DNA from 3 places in the Acidovorax sp. FHTAMBA genome. Region 2 is predicted to be linked to each of the others. Evidence: predicted binding sites of a transcription regulator. Region 2 holds the regulator's gene; each other region holds the start of a gene.

Region 1 (2,264 bases), 1.5 Mb from region 2:
ATGAGCAGGCAGGCGGGTTCGCAGTCGCGCTGCAGCAGCGCCAGCTCCTGCCGCAGGCGTTCGGTGAACGAGCGGCGATTGGCCAGGCCCGTGAGCACGTCCGTATGGGCCAGCACCGACATCTGGTGGCGTGCCTCTTCCAGATCGGCCAGCATCTGGCCCTGGAGATCGTTGGCGCGCTTGAGCTCCAGCAGTCGGATCACCTGCCGCGCCAAAGCGCCCAGCATGTCCTCTGACTGCGGCGAAAGCGCGCGCGGCTGGTGGTCGAGCACGCACAGGGTGCCCAGTGCAAACCCATCGGGCGTGACCAGCGGAGCGCCGGCGTAGAACCGCAGCGGGTTCTCCTGGGTCACGATGTGAAAGTGGGCAAACCGCGCATCCTGCGCCAGATCGGGAACGATGAACACGCCAGGCTGGCGCACGGCATACCGGCACACCGACTGGTCGAGCGGGGTTTCCTCCACCGCCAGCCCGACCGAGGCCTTGAACCACTGGCGGTGGCTGTCGAGCAGGCTGATCAGCGCCACCGGAGCCTGGCAGATGTGCGCGGCGATGCGGGCCAGATCGTCGTAGGCGGGCTCCATCGGCGTGTCGAGAATGCCGTAGCGCTGCAACGCCTGCAGACGCGCGGATTCGTCGTTCGGAACCCATTGAAAACCGGTTTCTGCCATGGAGCCAAGCGGCAATGCCGTCCACGCTGCCTAGAGACCTGGCAGCATGCCATAGCTACGCCAGCACTGCACGGGTACAACCACGGTGCTGCTGTGCCACGACCGCCGACCGTGGCGCAACGGCAGGAGAGGCGGCGGCGGTGGGCTTTCAGGCCATGGCCGGGCTCGGCCGGGGCTCCTCCTGCACATCGGAGCAGGTCGATCCGCCGCAGCCCTGGATCAGTTCGCCCGGCAGGGCGTGCGGCGCATGCACAACCCCCGAGACTGGATCGAACCCCACGCGGCGCAGGTGCAGTGCCAATGCTGCGTCCATGCTCTGCGCGTGCTGCGGAAACCACAGGGCCAGTTCGCTGGCCATCACCCGCAAGACTTTCTGATCGCCCTGGGCAGCGCGTGCCGCGCCTTCACGCATGACCTGAAGCACCACCTGGTGCTGCAGGCTGTGGCAGTTGCCAGACGCAAACCGGGTAGACGCCATCCACGCGTCTTCCTGCGCAAAATGATGGTGGGTGTGTTCCACCAGCAACTGCCAGGCGTCCTGCAGCTGGGCATCGTCTGCCGCGTCCACCGCCGCCAGGAGTTCAACAAACTCGCGGTGGGTGTCGTCCATCAGTGGAAGGTTCAGGGCCAGCGCGTCCGACCAAGCGAGTTGTGCCATGGGAATCCCTTTGCAGCGGAGATAAAAAGGGTGCGAGCTTAGGCCGCTGGGCGACAGCGGGTGTTGACGCATGTCAGCGGGGCGTCAAGTGGCAGGCGGCGACCACCGCCCCAGCAAAAAACCCCGCACAAGGCGGGGTTTGGAGGAGTCACGGCATGGCGAGGCTTACCCAGGCACCCCAGGCACTACCACGCCGAAGCGTGATCAGCTCTTGTTGTACATGCGCTTCATGTCGTCCACGCACTTGGATTTGGCATCGCCGGACATTGCGTCGCAACGCTCCTTGGCAGCCTTGTAGTTGGCGTCATTCTTTTCAGCGTTGGCATCCTTGCGGGCTTCAGCAACAGCGGCGTTCTTTTCGGCGGCGCTGTCAGCGGGCTTGGCCTGCACTGCGGCGACCTTGGCGTCCTCCTTGGCCTTCACCTGGGCGGCCTTGGCGTCCTTCTCGCACACGTCCTTCTCATTGCCCTTCAGGTCGTCGCACTTTTCCTTGGCGACGTCGTAGGCAGCATCAGCGCGTGCTTCGGCGACTTTCTGGGTGTTCTTGGCGCTAGGCTTGTACTGGGCTTCGAGCTCGGCCTTGGCCACCTTTTCCTTGCCCTTGGCCTCCTTCTGGCAGATGTCCTTGGCGTTGGCCGTCAGGGCATCACATTTGTCCTTGTCGGCCTTGTAGGTAGCTTCGATGGTGTCCTTGGCGGTCTTGTGCTCTTCCTTGGTCATGGCAAAAGCCGAGGTGGCCAGCAGGCCGGCAGCGACGGAAGCAATCAGGGTGCGTGCGAATTTCATGGTTTTCTCCTCAAATCTGGTTGTCAGGTCTTGGTAGCAATAACTGGAGTTCTTTGGGTGCGGCGGCTTGCCATGGCGGCTTGGCGCCGCACCCTCGCAGCGCGTTGGCTGTCAGTCGTTGAAGCGGAAGTCGGGGTGGCGGTCCTGCC
Region 2 (2,264 bases):
GGTGTTTCTGGTCCCGCGCTAGGATGATTGTTTTGTGATGGCACTGTGTGCTCTCAGCCGACTATTTTTCAGGAGTTAACACCATGCCAACCAGTTCTGCACTCAGTGCTGAGCCTTCCGTCCCAGAACCGTGGTGGAAGTTCGGCCATGTCTGGCTGATCATTGCTGGGCCGCTCATCGTGATCGTCGCGGGATTTGTGACGTTGTGGCTGGCGATTTCACGGCCTGATCCCGTGGTGGCCGAGGACTACTATCGCCAGGGCATTGAAATCAACAAGAACCTTGCGGAACCCGAGAAGAGCCTCGCACCCGCGATGAAGGGCCGCAACCATGCGGCTACGCCAGCGCAAGACCAGCCGCGCTGATACACAACGGGCCCCTGCGGCTCATGGCTTGCAAGGGCTTACCCGGAGACAAAACAATGTGGACCCAACGGTTGATGTGGATTGCGTGGCCAGCGTTTCTGATGGCTGGTGTGCTGGAGATGCTGGTCTTTGCCATGGTGGATCCGCAAGATCTGCATTGGTTTGGGCAACCGCTCGCGCTGTCACGGCAGGGGGTCTACACGCTGGCCTTTTTTGCGTTCTGGGCGATCACGATGGCGTCCAGTGCGCTGACCACACTGCTGGCCATGTCACCCTTCGAGCTCAACCGTTGCCCTGTGCCGGAGGGGGAGCGCCCCGATGATTGCCGCAAGACGACTTCCTGCTCCTGAAGGGCTTGCAGGTTGCGGATGGCAGCGCAGTGTTGGCGGGTCAATGGCAGGCGGGCTGGTTGTTCACGATGCGCTTGAGTGCATCGGTTTCGAGAATGCGGACATGGCGCTGTTTGACCTCCACAATGCCTTCTTCCACGAACTTTGAAAAAGTCCGGCTCACCGTCTCGAGCTTCAGGCCGAGATAGCTGCCGATTTCCTCCCGGGTCATGCGCAGCACGAGTTCGGACTGCGAAAAACCTCGCGCATGCAAACGCTGAACCAGGTTCAGCAGAAAAGCTGCGAGGCGTTCTTCAGCACGCATGCTGCCCAGCAACAGCATCACGCCGTGCTCGCGAACGATTTCGCGGCTCATGATCTTGTGCACATGGTGCTGCAGCGCATTGACTTCACGCGACAGTTCTTCGATGCGGTCAAACGGCATGACACAGACTTCTGCGTCTTCCAAAGCCACCGCGTCACACGTATGGTGGTCATTCACGATGCCATCGAGGCCGATGATTTCGCCAGCCATCTGAAAACCCGTCACTTGGTCGCGGCCGTCTTCCGTAGCGACGCAGGTCTTGAAGAAACCGGTGCGGATCGCATACAAGGAGGTAAAAGACTCGCCGTTGCGAAAAAGCGTGCCTCCGCGCTTGATCTTCCTACGCACCGCAACAATTTCATCAATACGCTGAAGTTGCTCGTCGTTCAGGCCAACTGGCATGCACAACTCACGCAGATTGCAGTTGGAGCAGGCGACTTTGATGGTGAGCGGATTCATAAGCACAGGAACAGGTTGGATGTGAGCAAAGGCTCAATATGCCACCGCAGCGGCACTGTGGCGTACGGTTGGGCGACTGACTTACATCAAATTGTCGTCGAAGGGGTCAGTTCTTCGCTTGACGCAGGTCAAGGACAATGGCCTCAGCGTAAGGCACAGTTGCAGTGTACGCAAGGAAATCTCCCATGACCGTTGTCACACCCGACCTGTTGCGCCGCTTTGATGTGCCGGGTCCTCGTTATACCTCTTACCCCACTGCCGACCGATTTGTCGAGGCCTTCGGGAAGGATGACTATGCGCTTGCACTGGAGCAACGGCGCCTGGGCTCGATGGCGAAGGCCTTGCCGCTGTCACTGTATGTGCACATCCCGTTTTGCGAGTCACTATGTTACTACTGCGCCTGCAACAAGATCATTACCAAACACCATGACCGCGCGGAGGTCTATCTCCGCTACCTCAGTCGCGAGATCGACCTGCACACTGCCCACTGCGGGCTGGGCCAGGTCGTGAGCCAGTTGCACCTGGGGGGGGGCACGCCCACTTTCCTGACGGATGATGGGCTGCGTGAGTTGATGGCGATGCTCAAGCGAAGCTTCACGCTCGCGCCAGGCGGAGAGTATTCGATCGAGGTGGATCCGCGCACGGTCAATGCGGACCGCCTTGCGGTGCTGGCGGAGCTGGGTTTTAACCGCTTGAGTTTTGGTGTGCAGGACTTCGATCCGGAGGTTCAGAAAGCAGTCCATCGCATTCAGCCCGCAGAGCAGGTGTTCTCGCTGGTGGAGTCTG
Region 3 (2,264 bases), 1.8 Mb from region 2:
CGCCGCCCTCAAGGCCGCCTACCGCGCAGCCGGTGGCAAGGGTGCCTGGATGGTGAACAACGCCTACACCCGCGAACTGGCCGATGCCGCCCTGGCCCACGGCGCAGACATCGTGGCCTTTGGCCGCCCCTTCATCGCCAACCCCGACCTGGTGGCGCGCCTGAAGGCCAACGCCCCGCTCAACGAGGTGAACCGCGCCACGCTGTATGGCGGCGGGGCCGAGGGGTATACGGACTATCCGGCACTGGGTGCCTGAGCAGGCAAAAACGGAGTGCCGCGTCCGGGTTCACGCGCCGGTGGAAACTGGCGCTGGCCTAGCGCGGGCCGCCGCACAAGGGCCGCCCCGCCACGCTGGCGGCGTCCCCCTGCCCGCGTAGCGAGAGCGGGGGAAGCGGCGAAGCCGCTCAGGGGGGTGAACCTAAGCCTATCGGGCTCGGCGCCCGCATCACGATGCGCGTGAACAGCCGGTCATACGCCGCGTCGCGCGGCTTGCCCGGGGCCAGCGGGTTGGTGTTGCTGGCAAAGGCCGCGTCGATGGCAGCCCAGTCGCCCGGCTGCAGGGATTCCTGCGCGGCGGGCAGCACCACGGTTTCTTCCAGGCGCATGTGCTCCAGGTAAAAGCGGATGTAGCGCTCCAGCGCCTGGGCAAACGCCTCGCGGCGCGCATCGCCCATCAGCTCCCAGCCCAGCAGCAGGTGCTGCAGCTCACGCACCGCCGCCTCGCCGCCTTCGTGGTCGCGCTCCAGCTGGGCAATGGCCTCGGCCGCCTGGGGTGAGCGCTCGGCCACCTTGGGGAACAGCCACTGCGACTCCTTGGGGTGGTGCTGGCGCTCTGGAAACTCGTCGATGTAGAACAGCATGGCCCGCATCACGTCAAAGAACGCCGCGGGCTCGTCGCCCGGGCCCTGGTTCAGCATCAGGTGCAACGACTGCAGCACCGCCGCCAGCGACGCATGCTCCTCACGAATGGTTCGCAGACAGATGGACGACATGGCGCGCTCCCCGGTTAGGCACAGGCCCCGAGATTGCCATGCAGGAAGCGGCCAACCCATGACGCAGGTCAATAAACCGGCCACCCTCTCCCATAAAGAAAGCCCCGCAGACGGAGCCAGCGGGGCTACTTTTTCACCGCAGTGCGGCGCGTCAGGTATCAGCCCTCAAGCCGGGGCTGGGCCGCGTTGGTGCCCAGGGCCTGCGCCGTGCGGGCCAGCGGTGCTGCGCCCGTGGCTCCGGGGCCCGCGTACGCGTGCCCTGTCGAATCCGCCAGACGGAACTGCTGCACCACCTGCGAAAGGCGTGCGGCCTGCTCGCGCAGCGAATCGGCCGCAGCGGCAGACTCTTCCACCAGCGCAGCATTCTGCTGCGTCATGCGGTCGATCTCGCCCACCGAGCTGTTCACCTGACCGATACCGGCCGACTGCTCGGACGCCGCGGCGGTGATCTCGCCAATGATGTCGCCCACGCGCTGCACGCTGCCCACGATGTCCTTCATCGCCGTGCCCGCTTCTTCCACATGGCGCACGCCGCCGTCCACGGCCGTCACGCTGCTCTGGATCAGGCCCTTGATGTCGCTGGCCGCCGCCGCGCTTCGCTGGGCCAGGCTGCGCACCTCGCTGGCCACCACGGCAAAGCCGCGGCCCTGCTCACCTGCACGGGCAGCCTCCACCGCCGCGTTCAGCGCCAGGATGTTGGTCTGGAAGGCAATCGAATCGATCAGCCCGATGATGTCGCCAATCTTGCGGCTGGACGCCGAAATCTCCTGCATGCTGGCCACGGCCTGCTGCACCACGCCGCCACCATGCGTGGCCATCTGCGATGCCGACGCCGCCAGCTGGTTGGCCATCTGCGACGAAGATGCCGTCTGCTGCACCGTGGACGTGAGCTGCGACAGCGAAGACACGGCCTCCTGCGCGTTGCTGGCCGTCTGCTCGGTGCGCTGCGACAGGTCCTGATTGCCGGTGGCGATCTCCTGGCTGGCGGTGGCGATGTTGCCGCTGGCGTCCCGCACCTGCGCCACCAGCGCGCCCAGGCCCTGCTGCATGTCGCGCAGTGCGCGCTGCAGGTCAGCCACTTCGTCCTTGCCCTCGGCGGCAATGTGCTGCGACAGGTCGCCGCCTGCAATCGCCTGCGCCATCTTGCGTGCGTCTTCCAGCGGGCGGCAGATGGAGTTCATGTTCATCAGCGTGGTGGGCACCACCACCACCACGGTGATCAGCACCGCCAGCACAAACAGCCACTCGGTCTCGCTGGACACCTGGCCCTGC

What was found. Region 2 encodes FNR, which switches genes on or off when oxygen is low (the NO sensors DNR and NnrR bind a similar motif). Its sites were predicted from a motif close to TTGATNNNNATCAA; they were not measured.
Region 1: AAFF19_RS02855 (hemerythrin domain-containing protein) is a predicted target of FNR. The motif match lies at 1,393-1,406, and genes of this name have one in related genera.
Region 3: AAFF19_RS01480 (hemerythrin domain-containing protein) is a predicted target of FNR. The motif match lies at 1,051-1,064, and genes of this name have one in related genera.

The regions. Positions count from the first base shown of each region.
Region 1 covers NZ_CP152407.1:622,662-624,925, reverse strand. The annotation lists gene AAFF19_RS02860 (sensor domain-containing diguanylate cyclase) at 1-671, opposite strand, end outside; gene AAFF19_RS02855 (hemerythrin domain-containing protein) at 820-1,329, opposite strand; gene AAFF19_RS02850 (hypothetical protein) at 1,534-2,115, opposite strand; gene AAFF19_RS02845 (CsbD family protein) at 2,227-2,264, opposite strand, start outside.
Region 2 covers NZ_CP152407.1:2,143,890-2,146,153, forward strand. The annotation lists gene ccoG (cytochrome c oxidase accessory protein CcoG) at 1-22, shown strand, start outside; gene AAFF19_RS10090 (FixH family protein) at 84-365, shown strand; gene AAFF19_RS10095 (hypothetical protein) at 422-715, shown strand; gene fnr (fumarate/nitrate reduction transcriptional regulator Fnr) at 756-1,478, opposite strand; gene hemN (oxygen-independent coproporphyrinogen III oxidase) at 1,664-2,264, shown strand, end outside.
Region 3 covers NZ_CP152407.1:326,667-328,930, reverse strand. The annotation lists gene AAFF19_RS01485 (alkene reductase) at 1-256, shown strand, start outside; gene AAFF19_RS01480 (hemerythrin domain-containing protein) at 405-992, opposite strand; gene AAFF19_RS01475 (methyl-accepting chemotaxis protein) at 1,151-2,264, opposite strand, start outside.